One region of the Corynebacterium kroppenstedtii DSM 44385 genome, then DNA from elsewhere that is predicted to be linked to it. Evidence: predicted binding sites of a transcription regulator. Region 1 holds the regulator's gene; the other holds the start of a gene.
The links. The regulator LexA, encoded in region 1, represses DNA repair genes until DNA is damaged. The targets are predictions, from matches to a motif close to CGAACANNTGTTCG.
Positions count from the first base shown of each region.

Region 2: the regulator LexA is predicted to act here: its motif matches at 6,642-6,655, upstream of CKROP_RS10645 (SAV_6107 family HEPN domain-containing protein).

Region 1 covers NC_012704.1:1,287,362-1,297,963, forward strand. The annotation lists gene hrpA (ATP-dependent RNA helicase HrpA) at 1-4,002, shown strand, start outside; gene nrdR (transcriptional regulator NrdR) at 4,033-4,485, opposite strand; gene lexA (transcriptional repressor LexA) at 5,276-6,010, shown strand; gene ptsP (phosphoenolpyruvate--protein phosphotransferase) at 6,132-7,814, opposite strand; gene CKROP_RS05390 (DeoR/GlpR family DNA-binding transcription regulator) at 8,135-8,914, shown strand; gene CKROP_RS05395 (1-phosphofructokinase family hexose kinase) at 8,991-10,145, shown strand; gene CKROP_RS05400 (PTS fructose transporter subunit IIABC) at 10,142-10,602, shown strand, end outside.
Region 2 covers NC_012704.1:863,288-873,889, reverse strand. The annotation lists gene CKROP_RS03645 (peptidoglycan D,D-transpeptidase FtsI family protein) at 1-1,869, opposite strand, end outside; gene ftsL (cell division protein FtsL) at 2,091-2,990, opposite strand; gene rsmH (16S rRNA (cytosine(1402)-N(4))-methyltransferase RsmH) at 2,987-4,159, opposite strand; gene mraZ (division/cell wall cluster transcriptional repressor MraZ) at 4,361-4,792, opposite strand; gene CKROP_RS03625 (DUF3040 domain-containing protein) at 5,489-5,881, opposite strand; gene CKROP_RS10645 (SAV_6107 family HEPN domain-containing protein) at 6,088-6,480, opposite strand; gene CKROP_RS03615 (GNAT family N-acetyltransferase) at 6,731-7,342, shown strand; gene CKROP_RS03610 (methylenetetrahydrofolate reductase) at 7,359-8,378, opposite strand; gene CKROP_RS03605 (polyprenyl synthetase family protein) at 8,614-9,699, shown strand; gene crtI (phytoene desaturase family protein) at 9,696-10,602, shown strand, end outside.

The sequences.
Region 1 (10,602 bases):
AAAATCGCAACGCTTCCGACGATCACGTATCCCCCTGACCTGCCCGTATCCCAGCGGGTAGACGACATTGCCGACACTATCCGAACACACCAGGTCACTATCGTCGCTGGTGAAACCGGGTCGGGGAAAACAACGCAGATACCCAAGATCTGTTTAGCCTTAGGGCGTGGCCGGAAAGGCATGATCGGGCATACCCAGCCGAGGCGGTTGGCTGCGCGGACGGTGGCCGAACGAATCGCCAGTGAGGTTGGCCAAGATATCGGCCAAAGCGTTGGGTACGCCATTCGTTTTGATGACCGCGTCGGCCCCTCAACAGCTATCAAGCTCATGACCGACGGCATTCTCCTGGCGGAAATGCAACGTGACCGGCTTTTGCGGGCTTATGACACGATCATTATTGATGAGGCTCACGAACGAAGCCTCAACATCGATTTCATTTTGGGCTATATCAAACGGCTATTGCCACGACGCCCAGATCTTAAGGTCATCATCACCTCCGCGACGATCGACCCTGAAAAATTTGCGCGTCACTTCGCGGATGAGGAGGGAAATCCGGCGCCCATTATCGAGGTCTCGGGACGAACCTACCCTGTTGAAATCCGGTACCGGCCCCCGTATATCGAACGCGAACGCAAGGACGGCTCCGTCGAGCGGATCGAAAAAGATCCGCAGGATACTGTGTGTGAAGCATGTGAGGAGCTCATGGCAGCCGGGCCTGGGGATATCCTCTGTTTCTTCCCCAGTGAACGCGATATCCGCGAAGCTCATGACGCCATCGAGGCAAAGAAATGGCCTAATGTCGAGGTCACACCACTTTTCGGGCGCCTATCCAACGCGGAACAGCACCGCGTTTTTAGCCCGCACCGCGGCCGTCGGATCGTACTTGCAACCAACATCGCTGAGACGTCGTTAACCGTTCCCGGTATTCATTATGTTGTCGATACAGGTACAGCACGCATTTCTCGCTACTCGACTCGGACGAAAGTCCAACGGTTACCTATCGAACCAATCAGTCAGGCGAGCGCGAATCAGCGATCAGGCCGTTCCGGGCGTATAGCGAAAGGAATTGCTATACGGCTGTATTCCGAAGAAGACTTCGACTCGAGGCCAGAATTCACCGACCCCGAGGTTTTGCGCACCAATCTCGCCAGCGTGATCATCACGATGGCCTCGTTGAAACTGGGCGATATCAACGAGTTCCCATTCATCGATCCGCCAGAACCCCGAGCAATTCGCGACGGCATGATGGTGCTTCACGAGCTGGGCGCTTTAGGCGAGGGCGAGCGCGATGGCTCCCCGGTGCTGTCCTCCATCGGTCGCGAAATCTCCCGTATCCCCGTCGATCCCCGGCTAGCTCGAATGCTGGTTGAAGCTCATCATCGAGATGTCGTGGAAGCCACTTCTGTCGTGATCGCCGCATTATCTATTCAAGATGTCCGCGAGCGCCCGACTGATCATGAGCCCCAGGCGGATCAGGCTCACGCGCGGTTCAAGGACACGGATAGCGACTTTATGTCGTACCTCCGTCTATGGGCATATCTCACGAGTATCAAAAAAGAATTGTCGGGGAATGCGTTCCGGAAGCGATGTCGCGCAGAATACCTTCACTACATGCGGGTGCGCGAATGGATGGACTTTGTTCGACAACTGCGTCGAGTGACCGAAGACCTGTCGTGGTCGTGGGACCAGAATCGTCTTACTGCTGTCATACCCAACGACAACGACGAATCGACGACGCCTTCCACGAAAAAGCGCTCGCGGCCGAACAAAAAGGCGAAATCGCAGAACAATAACGCGCATCCCGATATGCCGATGCTCACCGTCGATCACGATGGGCTCCACCGATCTATTCTCTCCGGGCTTCTCTCGCAAATTGGACTACGCAGCGATGTGAGAAAGGAATACCAAGGCACTCGGGGGACGCGATTCTTCATCTTCCCAGGGTCATCGCTGCATAAAAAGCAGCCTCAGTGGCTGATGGCTGCGGAAATCGTCGAGACATCACGAATGTTCGCGCGTGATGCTGCCGCAATCCAACCACGCTGGGTTGAAGAGCAGGCATCGGATTTACTGCGCCATCAGTATTCAGAACCTCACTGGTCACGCAGGCGATCTGCGGCAATGGCGTACCAACGGTCAACTCTCTGGGGTTTACCGGTTGTCACTGATCGGCCGATCTCCTACCACCGCATCAACCCACGCGAAGCCAGAGAGATCTTCATCCGCAGTGCCCTCGTCGAAGGTGATTGGGTCACTCGACACAAGTTCTTTCACCTCAATCGCGACAAGCTAGCCACTGCCGGAGAGCTTGAGGAAAAGACGCGTCGCCGTGACCTACTTATCGACGACGACACTCTGTACGATTTCTATGATTCGCGGATCCCGGCCTCAGTAACGACGGGACGCCACTTCGATGCGTGGTGGAAGAAGGAATCGAAAAAAGATCCGCATCTCCTTGATTTCGATCCGGATAAGCTTCTCCACCCCGAAGCGCACACCATTAGCGAGGACGATTTTCCGGACCGGTGGCGAGCTCATTCCACCGACCTCGAGCTGACGTACAAGTTCGAGCCAGGAGAGGACGACGATGGGGTCAGTGTGCGGATTCCGCTCCCCATTATTGGGTCGTTATCGTGGGATGACCGTTTCGACTGGAACGTTCCTGGTTTACGACGTGAACTAGTGACGGCACTTATCCGCACTCTGCCGAAGCCGTTGAGAACCACCGTTGTTCCTGCTCCCGACTTTGCACGTCGGGCCATCGAGATGATGCATCCGTACGAGCAGCCGCTTACGGATTCGCTCGCCGACGCTCTCAGAGCAGTCGGAGGCTCGGGCATGACGTCCTCCGACTTCGACGTCGCTAAGCTTCCTCTTCACTTGAGGATGAATTTCCAAGCTATCGATAGACACGGGAGGGTCATCGATCAAGATCGAGATCTGGATGCGTTGAAGAAGCGGCAAAGTTCGGCGGCAACGCAGGCAATGTCTGCCGCGTTCAAGCGAAGTAAAGTCGGTTCGGCTCTTTCTCGAGGCCATTCCCACGACGACGGATCAGCCCAAGACTTGCCGCAGACACAGCCCGATTCCCAAAGCAGCACCGCCCGCCGTTCCGGGGAGGACGCGACGACTGTTCCTGACCTCGGGAAGGTGTATGCAGAATGGACTGACGAGGGCATCGGCACTCTCCCCGAAAGCGTCCAAACTACGATCGACGGGCAACCGACAACAGCGTATCCGGCGCTTAAGGTCACGTCGAAGGGAATTGAGGTGGTAACCTCCGCATCTCAATCCACTGCCAATTCCATGATGTTCACTGCAGTACTTACTTTGTTAGTGCAGTCCATCAAGATCAATGAGAATCAAGCAGTGAAGGGGCTACCGCTACAGCAGCGAGTGGCGGTGGAGCACTATCCCCATGGGGGTCTGAGCGGACTGGTTAACGACTGCCGAGTTGCGGCGATCAAGGATGCGCTGGTGGATCACGGTGTCATCGAGCGATCTCCCGAAGCCTTTGAGGCACTGAAAAAAGAAATGTCGCACACTATTCCTGCAGCAACGCGGCGCATGGTTGTTGCCATGGCACCAGGGCTCGTGGCTTATGAGTCCATGGCCGAAGAGATCAAGAAGTGGGATGGGCAAGCGATCGAGGATATTAAACGTCAGCTGAATATCCTCCTTCCTCCTAATGCGGTGACACGATATGGCACCGGTCATCTCAAGCACCTTCAGCGGTATATGAAAGCGGTTGAGATTCGTCTGGAAAACATGGAGCGTGACCCCGACCGAGACGCCGACGGCCAGGAGGAAATTAACAACCTTGAACGCGCTTTCCGCTCAAAGCTCAAAGGGCTTCCTCAACAGCGCGCAAACTCCCCCGCAGCACGAGCCATCATTTTCTCCCTACAAGAACTACGCGTTCAAGTGTTCGCAGAGCGGTTAGGCACTGCGCAGAAAGTGTCCCCCCAAAGAATTACTAAAGCCATCAACAAGCTCCGTTAAGTCTGGGCCGATCTGATGACTACCTACTCCCTACTGTGAACGCCGTGCCTTGAATTCTGTGATCTCTCGTTCGAAGTCCTCCATGCTGCTAAATGACTTGTACACGGAGGCGAAACGCATGTAGGCAACTTCGTCGAGTTTCCGTAGAGGCTCTAGTACTGCAAGACCTACATCGTTTGAGTTAACCCGTGAACCTCCTTGAGCACGCAAATCGATTTCCACTTCTTGGGCAAGGAGTTTTAACGCGTCGTCAGAGACATTTCGCCCTTGACAAGCACGTCGTACACCACGGATTAACTTGTCTTTACTAAAGTCCTCTGTCACGCCGTTTCGTTTTTCAACCAACAACACAGATTTCTCAACAGTGGTGAAACGACCGTGGCACTTAGTGCACTGCCGCCGCCGACGAGTGACAAAACCATTTTCCACGGTCCGCGAATCAATCACCCGAGACTGTGGGTGGTGACAAAACGGGCAAAACACGACGATGATCTCCTATCTAAACGGATAACGCCGGAAAACACCGCCAGTATATTAACCCTCGCCAGAGGGCGTGACGATCACTGATTGACTATATGGTGTTTCCTGATTCATGTCCGCATCCCGCGGTTCTTCCCAGGCGTAATACAGGCTCGCACCCATGAGCAAACCGATTACGACACTGTACGCTGCGATTCTACGTCGCTCAGGAAAAATTGACCGTCTACACGGTTGGGCATATCTTCTCGCCGGGTAGGCCCTCACGGCAGGACCTCCCCGATGAGCTCTGGGGTGAGGTCGGTTCTTCTGCACTACTCTACGGTTGGTGGCAGGCTCTGCATGCCCATTCTTATGTGATACGTGGCGTTGGACGGGGTGAGCTGAATAACGGCGGGTCAATGTCGGGGTTTGTGTAGGCATGGGACATCCTTTCGGCAATGTCGAGAATGAAAATAATCGAACATCTCATCCCTCATTGAGGGACATGGCTATGACATCATGCGGGCCGGACATAAAGGCACAACGCAGCTCGTTATTCGAACATTAAATCCTATTTACCGAGTGTAAAAGCGTTTTTTATTCGAACATGTGCGATCTGATAGAGGTTCATGCGTGTTCTATATTCGCCAGTGTTAGCGCCAATCTTTGCCTAACAACGGCCCGTGTCATCGAACGCACGTCCACGTGCTGTGAGTTGATGTAAACTGATCTCAACATCGCCTACCAGGCGCACAGTACGGCCAAAACTCCAGCCATAACGACCTCAAACCTAGAACTGGGAGAGACCAGCCCCATGCCTGCAAAGAAATCCCGGAAGTCAACGAAGCCTGACATGGATTCATTGACGGACCGGCAACATCGCATCATCGACGTAATTCATGATGCAATTGTGCTGCGTGGCTACCCGCCGAGCATTCGAGAAATCGGCCAAGCCGCTGGCCTGACCTCGACGTCATCGGTGGCATACCAACTCAAAGAGCTCGAGCGTAAAGGATTTCTCCGGCGGGACCCGAATAAACCTCGAGCAGTGGGGCTGAAGATCGCGGATCCGACGAAACCTACTGGGTCCTCATCGCTGCACCACGCGGATGAAGAATCCACGCCATCTGCATCAGAGAACGTTGCGGACAGCGATATTGAGTCCAACCACCCCACCCCCGTCTTTATTCCGACGATCGGTCGGATTGCTGCAGGTACACCGATCCTGGCAGAACAAGAAGTTACCGACGAGTTTCCTCTCCCCCGAGAACTTACTGGCGAAGGAGACCTATACATCCTGTCAGTTGTCGGTGAATCCATGAGGGACGCCGGAATCCTAGACGGTGATTATGTCGTCGTGCGCTCACAAAATGTGGCCGAGATTGGTGATTTCGTCGTCGCCATGATTGATGGAAATGCGACGGTCAAGGAATTCCACCGGGACCGAACCGGAGTGTGGCTACTGCCCCACAACGATGCGTTTGATCCGATCCCCGGTGATGAGGCCACTATTCTCGGCAAGGTCGTCACAGTTCTTCGATCACTGTGACGCGCGCCAAATAGGTCTACGCCTAATTAGATAACGCCTATTATCTGCCGACGATCCCCCCCACCCGGAGCAGGAAAGCAATCCTGCTCCGGGCGCTGTGCTTCTACACAGCTTCTGGCTTTTAGCCAGCGTCAGCAGCCGCTTTCTTCGCGTCGACGGGGGAGGTAGCGGCAACCGCAGCGGCCGCCATCTTCTGGCATTCCTCGAGAGTACGGTCGCCAACCTGAGCCCCAACCCCTGCAGCAGAAGGAGCGGCAACGGACAAGGAGTTCACGCCCAAGCCCGTCAAGACGCAGGCAAGAAGCGGATCGGAAGCTGCCTCGCCACAAACTCCGACCGGAGTTTTCGTCTCCGCGCCGGCCTCACAGACCATCTTGATGAGCCGCAAAACAGCAGGCTGCCACGGGTCATTGAGGTGAGCCAATGGGGAGGACAAGCGGTCAGCCGCCATCGTGTACTGAGTAAGGTCATTCGTTCCGATCGAAACGAAATCAATTTCCTGCATGATTTCCCGAGCACACAGCGCAACCGCAGGAACCTCAACCATGATCCCGGGCGTCAAGCCACGCTCGTGGCACATACCCGCAAACCACCGAGCTTCGTCGGCAGTTGCCACCATTGGTGCCATAACCCAGGTCGGAGCGTCGCCGCGATCGTTATCTTCGACCGCCTTAGCAATAGCATCCAACTGGCGCTCCAGAATATCCTGACGGTCCCACGCAATGCGCACGCCACGAACACCCAGAGCCGGGTTGTCCTCTTCCTCCGCCTCGACGAAGGGAACGGGCTTATCCGACCCTGCATCAAGAGTACGAACAACAACCTTCCCCTTCGGGAACGCATTCAGCACACGGCCATACGCCGCGGCCTGGTCATTGACCGACGGCTCCTTCGTCGACGATAAGAAGAGAAGCTCAGTGCGGAACAGGCCAACTCCCTCAACTGCAGTCGACGCTGCCGAGGCAGCCTGAGGGCCATCCTGAACATTGGCTAATAACTGAACGCGGTGGCCATCTTTGGTCTGAGCAGGGCCTTCCCAGTTTGCGATCTTCTCTGCAAGCTGCTGCCACTCATGAACTGCCTGCTTCGCAACATCCTCATCCGGGTTGACCGTGAGCTCTCCGGCAGCGCCACTAATCATGCCTTCAGTTTCGCCTGAGGAAATCTCAACATCAGTCGGTCCAGTTGCAACAACGCAAGGAATATTGAGCTGACGGGCAATAATTGCCGTGTGCGACGTCGGTCCACCACGACGCGTGACGATGCCGATGACTAAGTCCGGATTCAGCGTTGCCGTATCCGCGGGTGCAAGGTCGTCGGCCCACAAGATAGATGGCGTCGTGAGGACCGGAAGTCCAGGCTCCGGAAGGCCCTGGAGGTGGGCAAGAACACGGTCGCGGACATCTTCAAGGTCGGCGACGCGCTCCGCAAAGACTCCCCCGTTGGCCGTAAACATTTCGACGAATGACGCTGTAGCAGTGACTGTTGCGTCGATCGCATTCCGTCCCTGTTTGGTGGTTTTCTTAACTTTCCGACGCCATCCGCGGTCAGATGCAAGCCCCGCAGTTGCATTAACAACATCTGCAGCGTGCCCCTCGAGGCTCTTGGCGCGTTCCTTGAGAGCCTCGGTGACTGCGTTAGCCGCTTGTTCAAAACGTTCGTATTCAGCCTCGCGCTGACCTTCGTCAACCTCAGCCCCAGCTTCCGGAACAGCGGGACGCGGGGCCACCACTGCGATTGGACCAAGGGCGACACCAGGTACTACGGCCTTACCTTTGATCACGGCAGTTTCTTGGGTGTCCATTAAAGTCGCTCCTCATGTCGGATTTCTTTAATCCAAGTCTAACGGGTGATTCCAGAAATATACCATCATTCAGAGTGGGAAAAGTCACAAAACTATGCCCAAATGCTCACGTTCACAGTAAAGTAAACGTAAAACCACAGAAAAGCCACTGATTGGATGCTCTCTTTATGTCCGATCGGGGGCATTCAGACACGGTCTGATGACCGTTTGAAAACGAAACGCGTACTCTTAGGAGCGAAGAAACATGAAGACAACGTAAAACCAACGAATCAAGCGCAGACTCAGCGTGAACCAGACGTGAAAGGACAAGTGACACAGACATGTATGCAGAGGAACGACGGAGACAAATCGCTTCTCTCACCGCCGTTGAAGGCCGCGTCAGTGTCACAGACTTGTCCGAACGATTCTCAGTAACAGCAGAAACGGTTCGTCGAGACCTTGCTCAACTCGATCGGGAAGGCGCTATCCATCGCGTGCACGGCGGTGCTGTGGCGTCCACTAATTTCCAGACTTTAGAGCTACCCATCGACAGTCGCGCAAGGGCCGCCTCCGGCGCTAAGGCCGCCATCGGCCGAACCGCAATGGATTACCTCCCACCACAAGGTGCAGGCATTTTTCTTGACGCGGGGACAACAACAGCGGTCTTGGCTAATCACATCGCGGATTTGTCGTCGGGACGCGGATGGCCCATCGTCACGAACTGCCTTCCCATTGCGATGAATCTGGCAAGCCGGAACTTAACCGATCTTCAGCTACTCGGTGGCCAAATTCGTGCGATTACCCAAGCTGTTGTGGGTGATACTGCGCTGCGTACGCTCGCGCTTATGCGTGCTGACGTGGCGTTTATCGGCACAAATGCGTTGACGATTGACCATGGCTTATCGACGGCTGACCCCCAGGAAGCAGCCGTCAAGAGAGCCATGATTACTAATGCCAATCGCGTCATCGCCATGTGCGATTCGTCGAAATTTGGCCGTGATTACCTGGTCAGCTTTGCTGCACTGAGTGATATTGACGTTCTCATCACTGACTCTGCCGCCCCGGAAAGTTTTCTTTCCCAACTTCGCGAACATGAGATCGATGTCGTCGTTGCACAGTAAGCGCGTGTAAAAGAGCTCGACGCTCTTACGAACACAACAACGATGTCGATCCACCGCCACCACGTCTAGAGGAATAATGTCTTCACACTCATCATCGCCGACTCCACAAGAAGGCGAAACACACGAGGGCTCTAGTCCATCCGGCATTGAAGCATTAGATAGTCAGTCCTTGCGAATTCCCGACAATGCTGTCGTTACAGTGACCCCTAATCCCTGCATGGATCGTACGGCTGCAATATCCACCCCACTTGATCGAGGTGGAGTAAACAGGATCACTGACGTTACCGATGTACCAGCCGGCAAAGGCATCAACGTAGCGATGGCTACTTACAGGGCCGACGAACCAACCGTCGCCATTGCACCGGCATCCGCAGGCGATCCCTTTACTTCTTTAGTTCATAAAACAGGTCTCAGCTTCGTACCGACGCCAGCTGACCATCCCGTCCGCGTCAACCTCACTGTCACGGAACCCGATGGCACGACGACGAAACTCAATGAGCCAGGCAACCCTCTTGAGCAAGATCACGTCGACACACTGACCCGAGTGATTTCGCAGGCCGCGCAGCGTGCATCGTGGATCGTTCTCTCCGGTTCACTGCCACCCGGACTGCCTACATCGTGGTACGCCGACATGGTCGGAGCGATTCGTAAGAGCGCCGACGGGCACGACGTCAAAATAGCGGTCGACACGTCAGATAAACCGCTTGAGGAACTCGGTGCCCGCATGCTGAAGGATCCGGCTGTGGCTCCCGATCTCCTGAAGCCAAACGGTTTCGAAATCGGCCAGATCCTCGGCCTCGACGGGAAAAACATCGAACACGAGGCATCGCAGGGAAATCTCAAGCCCGCGACAGAAGCCGCAAAGCTCTTGGTTGACCACGGCGTGCGTTATGTCCTGCTCACACTCGGTGCGTCGGGCGCGGTCTTAGCTACCCAACAAGGGACCTGGTATGCCTCTCCGCCTCCTATCACTCCGGTGAGTACTGTCGGAGCGGGTGATTCAAGCCTGGCTGGCTTCATTATTGGTACCCAAAGAAGCGGTCACAGTAACGGAACGAGCTCAGCTACAGACAGTTCAGTTGAGAAAACTGCACTTCGATACGCTGTAGCCTACGGCTCTGCGGCAACGTCGCTGCCCGGAACGACAATCCCCTTCCCCTCCCAAACGCAACCTGAATCCGTCACCGTCATGGCTGGCGCTGAAGCAACAGCCTTGAAAGGAGTGTCATGACATCATCGAGCGGTTCCGGATCTACTCCGAACAAACCGACACAAAAAGAAACAGCACCAGCGGAGGGAACGCAGGCGAACTCCTCGGAGCCTCCCGTAATCACCCCGGACCTCATCATGCTCGACGTGGCTCCCGGTGATACCAAGGAAGCTGTTATTAAAGCTTTGGCTTCACATGCGGCGGTGGCCGGTCGCGCTGATGACGCCGAGGGGCTTACCTCTGACGCCTTGACTCGCGAATCGAAGTCAGCCACTGGTGTGCCTGGTGGCGTGGCAATTCCGCACTGCCGCACCAGCCATGTGGAAGTTCCGACGCTGACCTTCGCGCGTCTCTCGAAGCCTGTTGATTTTGGCTCCGCCGATGGCCCTGCCGACCTGGTTTTCCTTATTTCCGCTCCGATGGGCGGAGGGAAAGCACACCTGCGGATCCTGTCGAAATTAGCCCGTAGCTTGGTAAA
Region 2 (10,602 bases), 420 kb from region 1:
GTAGCGGTTAAGCGCCCACGATGCGATGTCGTGGAACAGCGGCGCTGCCGACTGACCGCCTTCGCCATGAACGCCACGAGCCGGGTTGTTCAACATGATGGCAACGACGAAGCGTGGGTCGTCGGCCGGGGCAATCCCGGCGAATGTGATCCAGTACTTCGAATTGGAATATGCACCGGTGTCCGGGTCAACCTGTTGGGCTGTACCCGTCTTACCTGCAATTTGATACCCGTCGATGGCCGCGCCGGGGCCTGTACCCTGCTGGTTTCCGCTGTCCTTCTGGACAACCCCGCGGAACATGTTGCGGACCGTTCGTGCCGTCTGGGCACTCACCACCCGTGTTTCGCTGGGAGCGTCAGTGGACACTTCTTTTCCGTCGGGGTCTTTAATGCTCTTCACGATTCGGGGTTCGATACGCACCCCGTCATTAGCGATGGTTTGATAGATGCTCGCCATCTGAAGGAGGGACGTGGAAAAGCCCTGGCCGATGGGGAGGTTCGCATATGTACCAGCCGCCCACTGGGAGCGCGGAGGAAGAAATCCGCTGGTCTCGTTGGGCAGCTCGACGCCTGTCGCTTGTCCGATCCCGAATTTATTCAGGTAATTATTAAATGAATCCGGTCCGACTCGCTGAGCGAGCATCAAGGTTCCGACGTTGGACGACTTACTGAAAATACCTGTCGTGGTGTACGGAGTGACGCCGTGATCCCATGCATCCTTGACAGTAACGCCGGAGTCATTAATTGACCCTGGTACCTGCAGAACTTCGTCTGGCGTGGTTTTCTTGTCCTCAATCGATGCAGCGGCGGTAATAACCTTGCCGACCGATCCCGGTTCGAAGGGGTTGCTTATCGTCCGGTCGCCGAACTGCTTGCCTTCCTTGAGCTGCTTTTCGATGTCTCCATTCGGATCAATCGTTCCCGTCGTAGCCATGGACAATATGTGGCCTGACTTGGCGTCGAGCACCACCGCACTAGCGTCCTCGGCACCGGAATTGGCTTTGGCTTGTTCCAGGCTCTGCTGCACGAAGGTCTGCATGTCGTTATCTAAGGTCAGCTGATAGCTATCGCCATCAATCGCTGGATGTTCGTCCCGACGAGAACCGGGGATCGCCATCCCTTGGGCGGCTATATCGACGGTATAACTTCCGTTCGTCCCCTGGAGGTCAGAGTCTTGCGAGAGCTCCAGCCCGAATTGGCCCGATCCATCCTGGCTTATCTTGCCAAGAACATTTTCGCCGATAGCACCATTCGGGTATTGGCGGACGTCTTGCCGCTCCGCAGTGATCTCTGGATACTTCTTAACGATCTTTTCCGCTTTATCCGGATCGACGTTTCGCACCAGAACGGAATAATCATCATCGGAGGTTAACTTCTTTTCAATATCCTCCGACTTCACATCATCCGCTTTGTCGTCATCACCAATCATCCGAGGAAGATCGTCGGCAATATCCTTCATCCGCTGGTCAGGATCTGGATAACTATCGGGGTTAATCTCATGCCGCTTCTCCATGAAGCTGCGCAGTTTGTTCGGATGCACGGACAGCAGTGACGATTCCATGGTGTAGGCAAGATCCTCACCATTAGTGTCGGTGATAGTCCCTCGTCGGGCCGGTTCGGCGATTTTTACTCGACGCTGTTCTTGGGCCTGCGACGACAAGTTCGGTCCAATGATGAGCTGGACCCATACAAGACGCAAAATAAGGACGATCAGTAAAGCGATAATGATCGCCCGGAGAAGATTGAGGCGCCGCATGGCTGCCTTGGCGCCTGTTATTAACGATGTCCCCGCCATGCTGTTACGTAGCGGTGCATCAGGAGAGCTCCCTGTTCTGGGATTCCGGGGCCGACGAGATGAACTGTTACTCATGGATTCTCCGGTCCCCCTTCTCATGCCTCATTTACCTGATCACCACATATCTTCTACAGATTACTGCCGCCACCTCAAGGTGGGCGATGTTCCGCACTCACATCCGGAACCCTCGCAAAATAGTACACAAGCAACCTGACACATCCGGTTCACCTCACACCACCCAGCCTGACCTGCGACGATCCACAGATCAGACTGTGCCCGAGCAGCCCTAGATAGCTTTAGGGCGTCGGCACGGCAGCATCGCCCCCCGGTGCAGCTTCCGGCGCAGGGTTAGCGTCGTTCGCCTGGTCTGCAGGTAATGGGGCTTCGCGGTCAAGTCCTTCACCCTGACTAGCGGCCTGGTTAGCGCCCTGCGTCGCTACTGCCCCAGCCGTATTGTCCTGGTACGGAGCCAATTGCGCTGGTCGGTTGTTGTCACGGCCGGACGAGGAAGAAGACGTAGCAGACCGTGACGTATTTTTCGTTTTCTCGGGATCCGACGAGGCCTTCGCCTTGGGATCCGCACCGCTATTGATGTCGTGAATCTCGTGAGTCTTTGAAGGATCGGCGGCCCTATTCTCAACCACGGAACCGTCGGGATTGACGGTCATAATTCCCGGCTGATCAGGAACAACCATGCCGTCCTCCGATGCCTTCTTGGCAACTTCCGAGTCAGAGCTTGCGTTCTTGACGTCGCGATGCAGCCCTTCCAACTCGTTATCCAGAGTTGTCTTCTGGTCTTTCGCTTTCTGGATGGCGAACGACTGCTGCGTCGTCACTCCAGAAAGGTACATCGTGACGCCCACGCCGACGCCGATGAACAAGATACATACGACGATGAACTGGATCGTGGTCCTCTTGACTCGCCGTTCTTCGGAAACGACGCGTCGGCCTCGGACGGAGATAACCTGACGAGAGCCCATTCTCTTCGCGGCGCTCGTCCTCTTTTTCCTCGCTACGGACGTATTCGAGGAGCGGAGGTTATTTCCTTCCCGACGCGACCGAACCGGCGTTTCTGCTCGTCGGTCACGTGAAGTGGTCCGCGTCAACGTCGCCGTAGAGGCGCGCCCCGCGGTGTCGACGTCATGGTCGTGGCTTGCCCGTCGAGCTGTTGTTCCAGCCCCTGTCAAGGTAGTCATTGTTCTCCTTCGACGTCTTCGCGGTGTGAAATGCTCTGTTGTGCGGAAGAGACCAGGTGTTCTCTTCCCTCTCGGTGGGCCTCATGCCGGGATCCTGATCGAGCTGAATATGTGGTGGATGATCCCGAAGCCCTCGCCGGAGTACTGCCCGGCGGCGGACTCGAGTGCGAGTAGCCCGTTCTCTCTACGGCACGGACGCGGACCGAATGTGCGCGCGGATTCTTATTATTCTCCTGCTCATCAGCCTTTTCCGAACCCCGCGTCACCAAGTGAAAATCGGGGGCACTGTTGGGCAAATCGATAGGAAGCCCCGGAGGGGTCTTCGATTCGGTCAGCGCCGCCAGTTCCCTCTTCACAATTTTGTCTTCAAGGCTTTGGTAGCTCATGAACACTGCCCGGCCACCAAGGTGGAGGTAGGAGCAGACTTTCGGAATGACCCGACGCAGAGCATCCAGCTCAGCATTGACCTCAACGCGCAAAGCTTGAAAGGTCCTCTTCGCCGGATGGCCCCCATGACGTCGCGCCGAGGCTGGAATTGTCGCGTAGATAAGGTCCACTAACCGCTGCGACGTGGACCAGGGTTCTTTCTCACGTTCACGAACAATGGCGCGAGCGAGAGGCCCAGCAAAGCGTTCATCGCCGTATGTTTTTAAGATGCGAGCCAGCTCGCCGTGGCTATACGTATTAAGGACATCGGCAGCCGTTTTGCCCGTCGACGTATCCATCCGCATGTCCAGCGGACCGTCGTCACGATAAGTAAAACCCCGGTCCACCTGATCTAGCTGCATCGAGGACACACCAAGATCAAAGAAACCGGCGCTGAGACCGTGCGCATCGAAAGCGTCGACAACTGGATGATCAGCATCGTCTAATGCCTCATCGAAGTTGTCGAAACGAGCATGTACTGGGTAGAACCGGTCCTGAAATCGAGACAGCCGCTCAGTGGTTCGGGAGAGTTCCTTCTTATCGCGGTCGACTCCGATGACCATTGCCGACGGAAAACGCTCCAGGAAGGATTCGGTGTGTCCGCCGGCTCCGAGGGTGCCGTCGAGAATGACGGATGGTGCCGAGTTCTCTGATGATTCTGTGACCGTGGGAGCTATCAGCTCGACCATGCGTTCCAGCATGACGGGAACGTGACCATGCGTACCAGTGTGGCGGTCGGCCATTGTCCCCTCTTTCATCGTCGCGGTCAGAATATTGGGCGGTCGTGGTGATGGAGAGGAATGTAAACAGGGCCCTACCCGCTCAGTGCCTGGTGTTGGGGAAGTACATCAGGATCCAAACGGGCAGAGGCCTGCACACATTCCTTACACTGGCTGTAGATCATTGCGACGGTCGACCATATGGTTGGTGAACTAAAGGAGTCCTTAGAGGAAGTCCATGAAAGCAGCATCGTCACCGTTGGCGTAGCTTTCTTCATGTTCGGCTTGGTACTGATTCCACGACTCCGCATTCCAGATTTCGACGAAGTCAACAGAACCAATCACGACGCATTCTTTGCTTAACCCTGCGTAGCGACGATGATCAGGCGAAATCGTTATTCGCCCATGACCATCAACAGATTGTTCATCCGCGCTGGCCGCTAAGTTACGCACAAATGCGCGAGCCTCCGGGTTCGTTCGAGATGCAGCAGCAGCTTTGCGAGCGCGTTCGAGGAACACGTTGCGCGGATAGATGGCTAATGAATGGTCTTGGCCTTTCGTCACCATCAAGCCTTCTGCTAACTCATCGCGAAACTTGGCCGGAAGAGTCAAGCGTCCTTTGTCGTCCATCTTGGGGGTGAAAGTACCGAAGAACATGACCTTCGGACTCCTTCCCTCAACATCGACGATCCACATCCAGTCGATTGCCGTGTCGTTATCAGCGCCGGCCGCCAACAACGACAGTCATCTACAGAAATAGTGCGACGAACTTACCTTGTCCGCCATTGGCACCCACTTTAACCCACTCTGCCCCACAACGCACCATTGGCACGACGCTTTCAGCAAATCTTTAGCTTTTTTTCATTATGTCAACACGACACAATCACAGGCCACACTTGTGATACTACTGTATTTTACCCCATTGACGTGCAAAAACATCTGAGAAATGAGCACGACAGCCGACGCTAGGAACGTCGATTAAACCTCTTCGCCGGGAGTCGCCATTCAACCCCGACGAGGGCATACGCGGGCCGGCCGCACACAATGTGCAGCCGAAAAACACACCTGAGTCGTGCCACTTCCAGCACATAAGTCCATTCATTCCCCATCAGCCAGAGAAATAACGGCATTTTTAGCGAAAAGCTGAGAAATAGCGAGCCAGAGTGGGTCAAAGTGGGGGATTTTTGAGAACTGGCCTGAGACATAAGAAAAAGCCCTGGTAATGAGCTTGTCAACTCACCACCAGGGCTGCAGTGTCTTCTTAGACAGTTTTACGTTGTATGGGAAGCCTTTCGCCGAACCCTCGGCTCCCATACGCAAAACTCAATTCACATATGGGAATCACGGTGGGCTTTAGCGCTCGAAACGTCGACGGAAATTCTCTTCCATGCCGCCCGGCCGGCTACTCAATGACGACTTACGAGCTTTCCGCTGCTTCTTTGTCGCCTTGTCAGAACGATCCCCCACTGTGAGTTTCGACGAGCGGTCACCGCGTAATCCGATCACGCCGGCGGCGAACATCACCAAGAACCCGGCAACCGACATCACGACAAACCACAGGCTCGCTTGTGATAGAGCTATTCCACCTACAAGTAAGACGAGGCCAAGGATCAGCAGAGCAACGACTTTGACGAAGGCGCCACCACGCTGGATTGACCCGACGTTTTTACCAAAGTCTGGGTCTTCCTGATACAGAGCATTCTCGATTTCGTCGAGGACACGCTGCTCTTGCTCTGAGAGGGCCACAACTCCTCCATTTTCCATGAAAGTACCGTTTTCTACCTGGCATAACGCAACAGGTGTCAAAACAGTTCCGTTTATAACCTCATTGTAACCACCATGTACCCCCATTTCTCCACCCCGGTGCACGAAACAATGAATGCCGTCACCCTCAACCCCCGGAAGGCGCTCCCACACCCCTTTTGAATCAACTTCGTTAAGCCTTCCAGGTTTTAAGCGGCAGCCGGTATCCATGCATACCGATCATTCACAGCAGCGCGGAAATCCAACACGAGCTGCTCAAAATACTCTACATAAGCAACCGTCAGGGACGGAGACAATCCCAGACGAACGCGTTCTTTTATGGGCGAATACTTCCGGAAGACATCTGCCCACGGGGCCAGCTGTCCGCCATAACGAGCAAGCAGAGTCCACGCATCGCCCTTAGGCTTCCTTTTTCGGCTCGCAATAGCATCTTCGATAACAGCTCCAGCGAGTCGGAGCGCTGCGTAATAAGAGTCCAGCAAGCGTCGTTCCAATTCATCCTGGCTGACGTCGTCAGTCTTGTTAGCCAGTAATGCATCCGCTTTCCTGAGAAAACTCACCGTTGCCGCGTTCATCATCATCCACTCCTTGGAGCCTTCGTTTCTACGCTTTCGAGCAAGCACTGCGGTTACCGAACAGCGTCGCTACCCATCGATGTCTTTTTCGAGCGCCTATTTCCTTGTTGACACTTGACACACTACGAAGAGGTGCGGACATAAGAGTCGAACAAAACTAGAAAATTCGAACTTATATTCGAAATCGACGGCAGGTGACTCCCCGCTTCTCCCGGTTAACTCCCCCACCCCGGCTCGCGCGTGGTTTCATTAAAGAATGCCCATCACTTTCACGACGTTGACCGCAGCGCAATTTCGTCGACGAGTCCCCGAAATGGTCTCCATTTATATCCGTGCGATGGGCTACAGCTCCACTATCTCGGGCGCGCGACAATCGGCATGGAACACGCACTCGCGATATCTTGGCTTCCACTCCGTCGCTGCTATCGAGCATCCTGCAGGAGAGGAACCAAATCCTAAAGATCCCACACAGCCCATCCGCGGTTTCATCTACGGCTATCGAGGGGGGAACGGGCAATGGTGGAATACACAGGTCAAAGCAGCTCTCATGGTTGCCGGAGTTCCGCCGTCTCTACGCATCCAGCTTCTGGACAACTACACGGAACTCACCGAAATTCACGTGGACCCGTCGTGGCAAGGTAACAATATTGGCCGACGCTTGCTGACTATCTTCGCGGACAGTCTCACGAGCCAGCGGCTACTTCTTTCCACCCCCGAAGTCACCAGTGAAAACAACCGCGCATTCCACCTCTACCGACGACTAGGATTCACCGACGTCGTTCGGAATATGCACTTCCCCGGTGATCCGCGTCCGTTTGCAATCCTCGGCAGCCGGCTGCCCCTTGGGGACAACTCATCACTGATTTAATGACCCACTGTAGAGGTCATCGGACCGCATCATGACCGTGATCAGTCCCCCACGCCGGAGCCATCCCTAAATTGTGCAGCACTTCCTGCGTCGCACGCGCAAAGTTCAACGTCATAAAGTGCAGGTCAGGCGCGCCTTCACTGATCAGACGCTCCGCCATCGCCGTCGTGTGAGCAATCCCAATCTTCCGGATTTCCTGGCGAACGCGCGGATCAGAGGGATCACCAGTGACAGTAGCTTTTTCCAGACGTTCCTCGAGATCTGCCGGAACACGACACCCCGCCAACTCACGCTGCCTGCGAAGAGACTTCAACGAGGTAATGGGCATGAGGCCAGGAATCACGGGTTTGGCTCCATGGACCGGGTCTGCCGCAGCGAGTCGATCACGAAGACGCAGGTAATACTCCACATCGAAGAACATTTGGGTAATGGAGTAGCTCGCGCCGGCCCGAAGTTTCGCGATCGTATAGGCGGTATCCGAATCCAGATCGGTGGCACGATAGTGCTTATCAGGAAACGACGCGATACCAATCTCAAATTGTCGCTGTGTATCGCACTCTTGAATGAGCTTGATCAGGTCAATGGCATGCTCCAAACCACCCGGCGTAGAGACCCATTCACCCGTGGGATCCCCTGGCGGATCTCCGCGCAGCGCCAAAATATTCGTTAGTCCGCATTCCTGATAGCTTGCGATAATCTCCTTCAGCTCATCCACCGTGTGCTGCACCAACGTCAAATGGACAAGCGTCGTCAAAGGAGTGTGTGCCAGCTCCTGGCCGATCCGAATAGTACGGCTACGGCTCGAACCGCCTGCCCCATAGGTCACCGACACAAAGCTCGCACCAAGATCGTGAAATGTCGCCGCGGCATCATTGAGACGACGTTCCGCAGCGTCATCACGCGGGGGCATAAATTCCACGGAAAACGGCACAGGACCCGGCGTCGGCAAGGAAATAGCCTGGGAAACCGGGACTTGTTGATAAATAGGCCGAGGTGGACGATTCGTGGGCGTATGCGCCGAGTTGGGCGAGGACATAAATAGGTATCTTAGAAAAAGAAAGGTGCGACAACCAGTAAAACTGTCAGCTAATGGCGCGAAAAATACGTCGGTGTTGAATCCACGGTGTTGGTCATGGTGATCAACCGGGTTAGCTCGGCGCGTCCATGGTGCCGTGTAGTTTTACCTTTATGCTCCTCAACCACCCATACCCCATACGTGAATCGTGAGTGAGTTCGCTATCGTGACTGATCAAATAGGTGCTACACCATCTATGCCGCGTTCTGTTGACGACGTACCCCGCTGTGTCGTCGCGCACCTCAATGAGTTCTTCATGGAGCGTCAGTCAGCCATGAAAGCCATTTCCCCCGTGGCAGACGAAGCAATGGCCGCCCTCACCGATTTCACGATCAACGGCGGCAAACGGATCCGACCAACATTTGCATGGTTGGGGTGGATGGGTTCCTTGCAGTTAACGTTCTCGGACGCAGCAGAACATCCAGATGCCGACGCTGTTATGCATGCGGCGTCCTCGTTGGAGCTCTTGCAGTCCTGCGCTCTGATTCATGACGACATTATTGATTCCTCGGCAACACGACGCGGAATGCCCACAGTTCATGAGCACTTCAAGCAGTCTCATTCAGCCCAAGCATGGCACGGCCGAGGAGAAAGCTACGGGAATGCGGTCGCGATCCTCATCGGCGATCTAGCCTTGAGCTGGGCAGATGACATGTTCATGGAGGCGGCATTGCCTCCCGCCCAGCGCGATCGTGCGTGGCAACCCTGGCAAGACATGCGCACGGAAGTGGTTTGTGGCCAAATCATGGATGTCACTGCTGAGGCTCAGGGGGATGGTTCGTTGCGCACAGCAGAGAGGGTCAACCGATATAAGACGGCGGCGTACACCGTGGAGCGCCCACTCCATATTGGGGCCGCCCTGGCAGGAGCTCCACAGGATACGGTGACAGCACTGCGCACTTTTGGGCGTGACATCGGTGTGGCGTTCCAGTTACGCGATGACCAGCTGGGTGTTTTCGGCGACCCTGAGGTCACTGGGAAGCCTTCCGGAGATGACCTGCGCGAAGGAAAGCGCACCACCTTACTGGCTCTCACGCTGGACATTGTCTCGGAGTCGGATCGCGAGACGGTGGAATCTAGTTTGGGCCAACCCCTGAGTGAGCAGGACGTTGATCATCTACGCGCGATTATTAAAAAGTCCGGCGCCTATGACCGCGTTGAGAAGCAGATCGATAGCTTAGTGACGTCCGCGGTCCATGCGCTCGCCGACGCGCGCTTATCTGACGACGCACACCGCGCATTGAGGTCGATGGCTATTTCCTCGACGGAGCGCCGTCGATGAGCACATCTTTTCTTTCTCATTACTTGTCGACGCCCCGGCGCGCGGTATCAGGCCGAATAAACCATGTAGTTGTGGTGGGGGCTGGCCTGTCTGGCCTGTCTGCGGCGGTATTGCTGGCTGGCTCCGGGCGTTCAGTGACGGTGGTGGAGAAGGCGGACCACGTGGGCGGACGCGCGGCGACCGAGACGATCTCTACTCCCCTGGGAGATGTCCGCGTCGACACGGGTGCGACGGTGGTGACGATGCCGTGGCTCGTTGATGAGATTTTGGCATCTGTGGGGCTCTCGACGGGTGACCTCGCGCCTGATTTTTCATATCAGCGTTTGTCTCCGGCGTATCATGCATTGTTTTCGTCGGGCCGGTATCTGGACGTATTCGCTGAGGGAGCTGGTGAGGAGGACGCTCAGGAGCCAGCTGCCGGGAGCGATAGCCGGCTGGACGATGAGATCCGTCGGTTTGCCCGGGACAAGTTCGACGACGCACCCCACCGCAACGGCGACGCGACCCGAGATGAGTTCGCTGAATCCCTTGTTACGGGTGTACGGGGTTATCGCCTGTGGGCGCAGTCAATGTTCGACGCGTGCTTTTCGCACTTGATGAACGCCGATTTCGATTCTGTGTGGGACCTTGTTCGCACCCGCGAATCGGCGCAGAGCTTGGCGCAAGTTGCGCGTCGTGGTGGCTCCGGCTCCTTGGGCCGGGCAGCAGATCGCTACATCTCCGACGATGAGCTTCGGAAGGTTTTTTCGTTCCAGGCTCTGTACGCGGGGGTTCCGCCCAAGAAGGCCCGCGCTGTGTACGCAACAATTTCCCATATGGATACCGGGATGGGAGTCTTCTATCCCACTCGTGGGCCACATGGTTCCGGGGTCGGCGCACTGTGCGACATTCTCGCAGCGGCAC